Regions from separate parts of the Anaerobacillus sp. MEB173 genome, predicted to be linked through region 1. Evidence: riboswitches for the same ligand, from Rfam matches in the RefSeq annotation. Region 1 holds a riboswitch; the other holds the start of a gene.
The links. A riboswitch is a leader RNA that binds a small molecule or an ion and turns the genes downstream of it on or off. The one in region 1 is predicted to bind cyclic di-GMP.

Region 1 (5,334 bases):
CTACATATCGAAAGGATTGAGAAAATGTCTAAAAAAATAACGGCACTCCTTCTATTTTTCACTTTACTAATCACAGCTACCGGTGCGACTTACGATAATGAAACGTATATTATTTCAGGAATAAAAGAAACAAATACACTAACATCAAGTAAAGATAAACATTGGTACAAATTCGAAACAACTGTTGATAATGGTGATATCTATATCTATTTATCGAATACAACAGCTCCAGTTAGATTCAATGTGTATGATAGCAACAAAAAGCAAATTGTTTGGGGCAACTCTTCTTATTTTAATTCTTTAACTAAGGGGACCTACTATATTGAAGTCTATCCTAGCAGCTGGGGAAACAGTCACTCAAGTGGTTCATATGACCTTCTAGCAACGTACTCAGATGGCAATAGTTCACACAATCCTGCTACACATGAGCCAAATGATACACGGGAAAATGCATTTACACTAACATCAGGCAAAAATATAACATCATCATTACCTTCAAGCTTTGACCGAGATTTTTATAAAATTACGACCACAGCAGATAATGGTGACGTCTATATCTATTTATCTAATACAACGGCCCCTGTTAGATTCAATGTATGACAGTAACAAAAAACAAATTGTCTGGGGCAACTCTTCTTACTTTAAATCTCTAGCAAAGGGTACTTACTATATCGAAGTTTATCCTAGCAGCTGGGGAAATAATTATTCAAACGGATCATATGACCTTTTAGCAACTTTTTCAACAGGTTCTGTGAACCAAGATACTAAAACATTCGAACCAAATGATACTCGTGAAAATGCATATGGTTTAAAATCTGGCCAAACTGTAAAATCAGAATTATCCTCTAGCTTTGATCGAGATTTTTATTCCATCACATTAAATAAAGACGGTTATATTGACCTAAGTTTAAGCAATACATCAGCACCAGCCAGATTTAATGTGTATGACAGCAGCAAAAAACAAATTGTTTGGGGCAACTCCTCTTATTCTAGATCACTATCAAAGGGCACATACTATATCGAAGTTTATCCTAGCAGCTGGGGAAATCAGCATTTAAGCGGAAAATATGAACTCATCGCACGATACCCGAGTGATGACTCTCCAAATAATACAATCGTTATCTACTTAAATAATAAAATCGGTACAGTTAACGGTAATCGAATTACCTTAACTGAAGCACCTTATATTAAGAGCGGAACAACTCTAATACCATTACGTTTTGTCAGTGAACAGCTCGGTGCAGATGTCACATGGAACGGTACGAATCGTTCTATAACCGTTAAATTAGATGGAACAACAATTGTCCTGAGAGAAAACAATCGAAACGTAAAAGTCAATGGTTCTTCTCGCTGGATCGACGTTGCACCTGAAATTATTCGCGGCACGACTTTCGTTCCACTTCGATTTGTAAGTGAACAATTAGGAAAAGACGTCAAATGGAATTCTTCAAACAAAAGTATAGCGATTAAATAAGGTTGGTCGAAAAAGGAATGACATTCGCTATGTCATTCTTTTTTTTACTTGAACCCATAAGTGCCGCACCCGGTACCGAAACCAAATTGCTTTCGGTTAAGTGTGCTTTCTAGGAACAAAATATTACGCGTGAGGTATCTGGTACCAATATTCATTCCAATCTAAAGAAAAAAGAGCTATCGCAACTAGCGATAACTCTCTATAACGGAAAAGGGACTTTAAACTTCGTCTCCATTTTCTCCATCATTGTTAGAATCTTCTGTCGTATCCTCTTCATCTATTTCTACCTCATCTACAATAATGACACTACCCGATTCCGGTTCCCAATCAACAAATGAGTTTAATGCTTCACTTATAAAACGTAGAGGTACAACAGTTCTGGAATTATGAAGGCCTGCTGGTACATCTAATATCATTTCTTTACCATCAATATAAGCGATATTCTCACCGAGGAATAGCTCGATCGTAACACCATCACGTTTAATCGTAACTTTTTGTTCTTCTGCATTCCAATCAACCTCAGCATTTAATGCTTCTGACACGGCACGAATTGGAATTAATGTTCGTCCCGATTTGATAACCGGCGGTACATCAAAGACAGGATGAGTACCATTTACAAAAACTTTCATTCCTTTATTGCCGTTCTTTTTGTCATATAGTTCTCCAAGCCGTTTGTAAGATGCTCGATCTTTTAAATCAATCTTCACAGCTTCAGACTCTAATTCAAAGGCCCCTTCAAGGTCGCCTTCTAGTTCTAGTGTAGATGCATGCTGCTGTATTTCCGCTTTAAGCTGCTGTTTAGCTGCTTGATAGGCTTCTTTCGATTCTCTTTTTAATTCATTAAGTTGTTCTTTCTCTTGTCGATATGTATCACGTATTTCTCGTTGTTCCTCTTTCGCTATTTCTTTATCTTCTTTTTGCTGTTCATTCTTTACTGAACGTTCTGATTGCTCATTGACCCTTTGTTCTGTGCTCGTGTTTTTCTTTTCTTGTCCAGGGTTATCTCCTCCGCCGCGGTTTGCATCCGCAGCCAACGGTTGAGCAAATACTAGCGAAAATCCTAGTAACCCAATTCCTAGTGATCTTAAAACAATTGCCTTTTTCATTACCTAACTCCTCCTTAATTTACAATGGTAACGGCAGCTGGCTGACATAGGCTAAGCCCTTAGTCCCTATAGCTTTGTGCCACTAGATTTCTCTAGTTATACCTTTTAGGAAAATTATAACATACTAGATTATTAAAAATATGTAGATATTCTAATAAATTTGTATATGTGCGCAGCTAGTTGATAATGATCCTTACCGATTACCAACCTTATAAAGCAAAAGAAAAAGTCGATCCATGCTCCTATGTCCCCTATTTAATCCATGAAAAAAGGAGAATAGTTTATTTCGACTACTCTCCGCGTTTTTTCACTTAACAATTTGATCTTTTAACAAGATAAGTATATTAGCAATGTATTCCTCTAATACATTATTTGCTTTATTTTCTCCACCTTTAACAGCTGACATCCTATCAGTGTATTTTGAAGAACCATTGATTGGAAACCAAAATTAAGAAAAAAACTGTGACACAAAATATCTCATTAAACTCCATTCTATCAAACTGTATATCAGTAAAATCCGTTGCTGTCACTAGAAAAAATCATTAAATTTATGTCTAGTCAACTTTAATCTTCTCTTTAAAAATACCATCAGACCAATCAAACCATACCCACACTTCATAATTCCCAGGTGGAAGCTCCTGTTTCAGCTTAATTTTTCCGTTCTTATCAGCTGTTAGAAATAACTTTTCTACTGCTCTAATAGTAGCATCATCTTCAACTTCATAGAAATAAATTTGTAACAGTGAGTTAGAAAAGCCTGAGTATGGTTTTGTAGATAGCTTAACCACGCCCTTATTGACTTGTACCTTAATCACATCTTTTAATAATTTATTTCTGTCTATACTCTTACAATTCAAAATTAACAATTCTTCTTTCTTTATCGAATCCTCTATAGGAATCACTGTAAAGTCCATTTCAATTACATCTCCTGATAAAACAGGATAATCTTTTATATATTGTACTTCGTAACCCTCAGCATATACTTTAAACCAATAAGTTCCCTCTGGTAATTCAATCTCATAAAAACCATTCTGATCAGTATATGTTACAAGTACTTCGCCAGATACTGAAGGGGAAAAGTGTGCATTCTCAATAGGCTCACCTAAGTCATTGGTTATTTTCCCCTTTACGATTGCATCACCTTCTGCAAAAACTTTTTCACCACCGGGTTGTAGAGGTAACAAGATAGCTATTACCATTACCAATATACTAATACCAAAAATCAGTTTTCTCATTTCCATAGTTTTTCCCTCCTTAAGCTATATTAATATTTATCGTTATTACTAATTGTTACTATTTATCACTTTAGTCCATATTGCGCACTTCCATGCGGTTACTAACAACACTAAAAAATGCTTTGCCAAATGATCTAGATGCTAAAATTTTTTAACGGTTACATATTTCTTGTTTTTTATTAAACTCAAAAAGTAACACTCTGTCCTTCCATTTTTGATCTACAGTATTTGCCGTAATATACTTTTTTACTTCATCCAGCGAAAACGTATAGTCTTTATTTTCAATCATTGACTTCCCCTTTTTTCCTAAAAGACAAGTATTTGTTTTATTCGTACAACTAGCAAATCTATATCCTTTAACCCCACTAAACAGGCCTACAGTTTCAATGTTGAACTTAATTTTATGTGTGCAACTTGGACAATATGCAATCAATGAATCTATCTCTCCATTTAGCCATTTCCATTCCCAATGTAAACCAAGAATAATGTCTTTTTATACGTAGTCTGATAGTTTCTTGAAAGAAGCCATATTTTTTGCGTATAAAACCTGGTCTTTTCCATTTTATTTAGTTTTTTTATCTCATCCGTCGCTAAATTTATTGTTATTCCTTTTATAAATTCGCATCGCAAATTAGTTTAAACATTTTTTCTCTAGCCCTTCTTATTTATTAATTAATCTATATACAATTATAACTGATGGAAAAACCTAATCATATAGTTGGAAATACATTAGGGTCTAGCTCATCATGGAACATCGTTACAGCTTCAGAAACGATGTCTGCTCTATTAACTTCAATGTCATGTTCCTTCATCATATGATTTACAAATAATAGTCTAGCTGACTCCATGTCCTATCACTCCCCTTACATTTGTCCTTTTTCTTTTAGTGGAAACAAAACTATTATCGCAGACAATTATATGGTCTAATACGTCAATGCCAATGATTTTACCTGCTTCTACTAAACGCTTCGTGACGTCTACATCTTCCCTTGATGTTGTAGGATCATCTGACGGGTGCACATGACAAACGATGATGGCATTAGAATTAGACAGGATAGTTGACTTGAACACTTCACGACAACTTACAATATTTGCATTCAAACTCCCTATATGAAAAACATTGATGTTCGTTGGTTGATTTTTCGTGTCTAGGCATAGTACGACAAAGTACTCACGATCAACTTGACCTAAAAATTGTTTGAATAGATGGTAAGCGTCTTCTGGACTTGTAATTCTACTTTTCTTGTAAAGTAAACTAGATTCCCTCGCTAACTTCACACACACAATGTTCACTCGCTTCGCTGGCTCTTGCTTCTCCTCCTTCACAACATCAATAAATGGCAACGGTAACTGTTCAGTGTAAACATACTTTCTCATTTCACATTCCTCCTAAAAGAAAAATAGCCCTAATCCCTCGAAAGGAATTAGAGCAGGATAAATTAGAATAACTATTCTACAAATATAATATATGGTTGAATTGTTGGTTGATTCAGTTTTAGAACTAAAAGGGATAGGGAGT
Region 2 (5,334 bases), on a different contig from region 1:
ATCTGCCATCGGAAAAAGGGCGAACTCTGCATTAGGCAGCGCTTTTTGCAGGCCTTTTTTCATTGCCTTTCCAACATCAATCGAGCTTAAACTTCCTTTATAAGAGTCGGGTGCGATGATAATCTTCAAGTAAACCCCTCCAATCGGTAATGATTTTTGAGATGTTTCATGAGTCCTGCAATAATTCGTGAATTTTTATTTATAAATAGTTTAATGTAGTGAAAGTTTTTGACTGTTCTGACGATATAAGAGATAACAAATACTATTGTAGGGGTGAGAAGTATGGAGATCAAGTCAGCATCATCAATTGTTCCAGTTGAACAAGCGTCTCTTAAGAAAAAAATGACGGCACATGATGACGGGAACACCTCTTTAGAAGCAAAAAGTGAAATGATGAAAGAACAAATTCAACAAGAAATTAAAAGTGTTCGCGAAGAAAACAAAACCAAGGATGATTTGTTGAAGCAAGTCGACAATATGAATGAGTTTTTGGCAATGAATACGACCTCTTTAAAATTTAACTTTCATGAAAAGCTGGATCGTTATTATGTTCAAGTCGTTAATAAAGAAACAGATGAAGTTGTTCGGGAAATTCCGCCGGAGGAGTTTTTGGACATGGTTTCATCCATGATGGAGCATTTAGGTTTTATTGTAGATAAGCGCGTTTAAAATGGCCTAAGAAGAAGGGTTGATGGCAAAAAATCGACACTTCTTTTTTATTTTCGCCTTTTTTTATGATTTTTCATTAAAATCGCCAAAAACCAACCGATATAAATAATAAGTGATTTTTGAATTAGTTAAACGCTTAATTAAAGGCAGAAGCTATTGCTTACATAGAAGTGCAGTGTAAGTAAGGAGGTTAAACGAATGAGGATAACTGGTTTAGCCAGTGGGATGGATATAAATCAAATTATGAAGGATCTCATGCGCGCAGAGCGGATGCCTTTGGATAAATTAACACAGCAACGTCAAACTCTTGAGTGGCAGCGCGACTCCTACCGGGAGATGAACCTGTTACTGACAAAGTTTCGTGACAATATTTTTGATGGTGTAATGAGAAGAGCGAATATGACGTCAAAAGCGGTCATTAGCTCTAACTCTGCGAAAGTAACAGCTACGGCCAGCGCAACTGCAAGTAATGCCACCTATAACATACAAAGAGTCGACCGCTTGGCATCGGCTGCTTATAATTCGAGTGCTGAATCAATTTCTAATGGCGAGAAGATTGACCCTAGTAAAAGCTTACGTTCCATGAAAGGTAATCTAGCTGATTTTGATTGGGTAAAGGAAAACGTTACTGGTGAAGAAATTCAGGTAAATAATGCTGGAACTAGATTTAAACTGCAAAATGGAGGAATAAGTGATATCACTGCTATAAAAGTAGACGGTGTAGAGTTTAGCGTTTTTACGAATGCTGCCGATTATAATAATTCAGGCGATACAAATAAGGTACTTGTCAATCAAGATACAGGTGATCTTACTTTTAATAAACAATTAAGTAAAGGAAGTTTAATTGCTGCGGATTATAGCTATGAATATGTTGAATTTGGGATTACAACCCATACATCAAAGGGTCCTGTAGAAGCCACCTTCAAAATTAACGCTAATGAATCTCTAAATGATGTAATCACGAAAATAAATAATTCAAAACTTGGGTTAAATGCTTTTTATGATGAACATACAGATAAAATTACAATGACCCGTAAAGAAACCGGAAACTTTAATACTAATGGAGAAAATCCAACAACAGGTGTGAAAGAAACGGGTGGGTATGAAATTGATTTTACGGAGAGTGTGTTTTTAACAAATGTCTTGAAGTTCGATCAGACTAATGAACAAGGCGGCGAAAATGCCCAATTCACAATCAACGGTCTTGCAACAGAACGTCCAACAAACACATTCACAGTCAACGGTGTAACGATCACCCTAAAGGACACATTCACTGATGGAGCTGTAAACCTTACAGTTAATACTGACACGCAAAAAATCTTCGACACGATCAAAGCGTTCGTTGATGAATATAACGAAATGATTGATACGATTAATGGGAAGTTGAAGGAAGAGAAATATCGCGATTATAAACCGTTAACAAAAGAGGAAAGAGAAGCTTTGTCTGAGCGAGAAGCAGAGCAGTGGGAGGAAAAGGCGAAAAGCGGGATGCTTCGCAATGATCAAATGTTATCAAGTGGCTTAAATCGCTTGCGGGTTGATATTTACACTCCTGTAGCCGTTGGTGAGAATGCCCCATTTAAGCAGCTGACAGATTTAGGTATTACGACAACAAGTAATTATATGGATCGCGGGAAGCTGCAAATTAATGAGGATAAGCTGAGAGCAGCGATTGAACAAGATCCGGAAGCTGTTTTTCAAATTTTTGCAGCAGATGGACCGACGAATGCTGATAAGGGGATTGCACGACGGATGCGTGATAGCTTGGCAACGACACGTGACCAGGTCGTTTCACGTGCCGGAGCTGAAGGGCGCTTGAACCATCAGTTTACCCTTGGAAGAAATATTAGTTCACTTGATGATCGTATTTCTAACTTTGAGCGTCGTCTTCAACAAGTAGAAGATCGACATTGGCGCCAATTTACGGCAATGGAAAAAGCAATGCAGCAAGCAAATAGTCAGGCTGAATTTTTATATTCCCACTTATTTGGGTCACAACAATAATAAAAGAGATTTTTAGGAGGTAAAAAAATGGCCATTCCAAACCCATATGCAGCTAAATATAAACAAAATACAACAGCGACAGCTTCACCTGGTGAACTGACGCTAATGCTTTATAATGGCTGCTTAAAGTTTATCAAGCTAGCGAATACGGCAATTGAAAAGAATGATGTTGAGGCAAAAAATACGAACATCATCAAAGCGCAAAATATTATCCGTGAACTTATGGTGACATTAAAAACGGATAGTGAACTTGGACAAAATATGTTGAGAATGTATGATTTTGTCTTAAGCCGTTTGATTGATGCAAATGTCAAAAGTGATCGAGCGGCACTTGCCGAGGCCGAACAGTTTGTAACAGAGTTCCGTGATACGTGGAAAGAAGTTATTGCCATTGATCGTAAGCAACGTCATGGTCAAGGTGGTCAGGCATAGTGTCTACGATCAAAGCTGTGTATGAGGTGACGAAGCAATTATTTGATCACCTGCAGATGCAGATGCCAAAGGAAGAACGGGAATCTTATATTGAAAGAATTGAACAGCTTCTGGCAGAACGTGAAGACCTCATCAAGCAATTAAAGGATACTCCTACCGATTCTGAGAGGAAGCTTGGGCAAGTCATTGTAAAGATGAATCATGAGATTAATAGTAAGTTAAAGATTGCATCTGTGATGATTAATAGAGATATTAGTGATTTAAATAGAAAAAAGGAAACAAACAAACGATACGATCATCCTTATGAATCAGTATATACGGATGGACTATTTTTTGATAAGAAAAAATAGAAGGACATAAAGTGACAAGTTTTGTCAAAAAGTGCTTACAGTTTGTAGGCACTTTATTTTTTTACTAGAATTTCCAACGGGAATTAATTACCATTTAATTACATTTACTAGATATTTGTGGATATATGTCACAAAAATTGGAACTATTATTGTAACTAAATCGTTGGAAATGTGTTACTATTTGATTAGATTAAAATGACTATAGGAAAACGAATGATTTTTAAGACGTAGGATTTCAGTAGGTATCTAATGTAATACTCTATTTTCGGAATAATAGAAAGGGCAAACTTATTGAAAAGTAAGGACGCAAAGCCTCAGGTCTAAGGAAAGGTAGCATTTTTTCTATGATAGCTGGGTTGCCGAATAATTGGAGGTTATAGTATTGGACATACCGCATATAGAGGTGAAAAATAGTTTCATTGATAGAGAATGGTTGCGGTTATTAATTGAAGCTAAGAAAATCGGTCTGACACCTGCAGAAATCAGGAAATTTCTTAATGAAAACAAAGAAACTAAGAAGGGACATTATTCAGCTCCTTCTTAGCTTTTGCCATTTTGAAAATTCAAGAAATTCCTTGAACTGTTCTTTTGAGATACCTGACTCTTGAGCCTCTTTCGCAAGTTGTATCCATTCGTTATCTAATTGTTTGTCAACGTCTTCTTTGTCCGTATCTAGTAAAAAAGGGACATCAACATTAAGTTCCTTTGAAATTTTATCTAGAAATTGTATAGATGGATTTGTTTGAAGGTTTCGTTCGACTGAACTTAAGTATGACTTGGCAACTTGTGCACGGTTTGCAAGTTCGGTCATTGTTAACCCTTTTTTGGAACGTAAATCACGAATTCGGGAACCGAGCATTTAAAAACCTCCGTATAATAATTTATCGTCTTACTATCATAATACCATATTTTAACTATGGAAAATAGTAGTTCCCCCACTAATCCACTATAAAAGTTTCTTTTTTTTATTTTTTTAAAAGAGGGAGAATAGGACAAAAAAGCACCTCGCATAGGCAGCGAAGCACTAATATAAAACATACCCAGGATAATAGAGGAGCGGTAAACGCCACAGAAATTGTAGTCCACTATAATAAGAGAATTATTCTAATCGTATATGCACCTACATCTCTGTGGCATTTTACCGCTAAACTGCAAACTTGTGCTGAAGTGATACATGGCTAGAATGAATGGAGTAGCTGTTAATGAAACGAGATCGACGGAAGCCGACTAGCAGCAAGTTTGTTGCATGGTCACTGTAATGGGTAGAAATTATGTAGCTGTGAACATGCTTGAATATGACTGACCAGTTGTCCGGGGGTATGACAAGGGGCGATATAGAAGTAAGAAGCAAGGTAGTTATGTTTATGTGGTGTGAAAGTTTGTAGTATGTATGGACTAGTTCTTTTTGGTACCTGACTGATCACTACTTCTTTATTATATGAGAGGGTTACCCTAATTGCAATAATTTTCTGACATTTTTTATGACTTTTTAACAATTTTTGATGTATTTTGTCCTAGTATGTAAGATGGAGAAGTGAGGAAATGTAGCAAAGGAAATTCGACAAAGAGTTGTCGAATTTAAGATGACGAAATAGTTTGACTACAGATAGTGCTATTGTTATATTGAAATTGTGGAAGGGATTTCATACACTGCCTCCACTGGATTTTATTTATGAAGGGAATGTGAAACATGCAAGGAAAAGTAAAATGGTTTAACGCAGAAAAAGGTTTTGGGTTTATCGAACGTGAAGATGGAGACGATGTGTTTGTACACTTCTCTGCTATTCAATCTGAAGGATTCAAAACTTTAGACGAAGGACAAGAAGTTGAATTCGAAATCGTAGAAGGTGCTCGCGGACCACAAGCGGCAAACGTAAAC

Region 2: linked by a shared signal. The riboswitch ahead of ACJ2A9_RS13800 (anti-repressor SinI family protein) and the one ahead of ACJ2A9_RS23295 (stalk domain-containing protein) in region 1 are both predicted to bind cyclic di-GMP.

What each region holds. Positions count from the first base shown of each region.
Region 1 covers NZ_JBJMAU010000037.1:2,619-7,952, forward strand. The annotation lists gene ACJ2A9_RS23285 (hypothetical protein) at 25-600, shown strand; gene ACJ2A9_RS23290 (copper amine oxidase N-terminal domain-containing protein) at 545-1,474, shown strand; gene ACJ2A9_RS23295 (stalk domain-containing protein) at 1,693-2,580, opposite strand; cyclic di-GMP riboswitch class I at 2,610-2,693, opposite strand; gene ACJ2A9_RS23300 (carboxypeptidase regulatory-like domain-containing protein) at 3,135-3,821, opposite strand; gene ACJ2A9_RS23305 (hypothetical protein) at 3,967-4,104, opposite strand; gene ACJ2A9_RS23310 (hypothetical protein) at 4,526-4,663, opposite strand; gene ACJ2A9_RS23315 (JAB domain-containing protein) at 4,650-5,192, opposite strand.
Region 2 covers NZ_JBJMAU010000006.1:75,547-80,880, forward strand. The annotation lists gene ACJ2A9_RS13775 (glycerate kinase) at 1-129, opposite strand, end outside; gene ACJ2A9_RS13780 (flagellar protein FlaG) at 283-669, shown strand; gene ACJ2A9_RS13785 (flagellar hook-associated protein 2) at 868-2,673, shown strand; gene fliS (flagellar export chaperone FliS) at 2,701-3,105, shown strand; gene ACJ2A9_RS13795 (flagellar protein FliT) at 3,105-3,455, shown strand; cyclic di-GMP riboswitch class I at 3,727-3,819, shown strand; gene ACJ2A9_RS13800 (anti-repressor SinI family protein) at 3,838-3,999, shown strand; gene ACJ2A9_RS13805 (helix-turn-helix domain-containing protein) at 3,985-4,314, opposite strand; gene ACJ2A9_RS13810 (cold shock domain-containing protein) at 5,146-5,334, shown strand, end outside.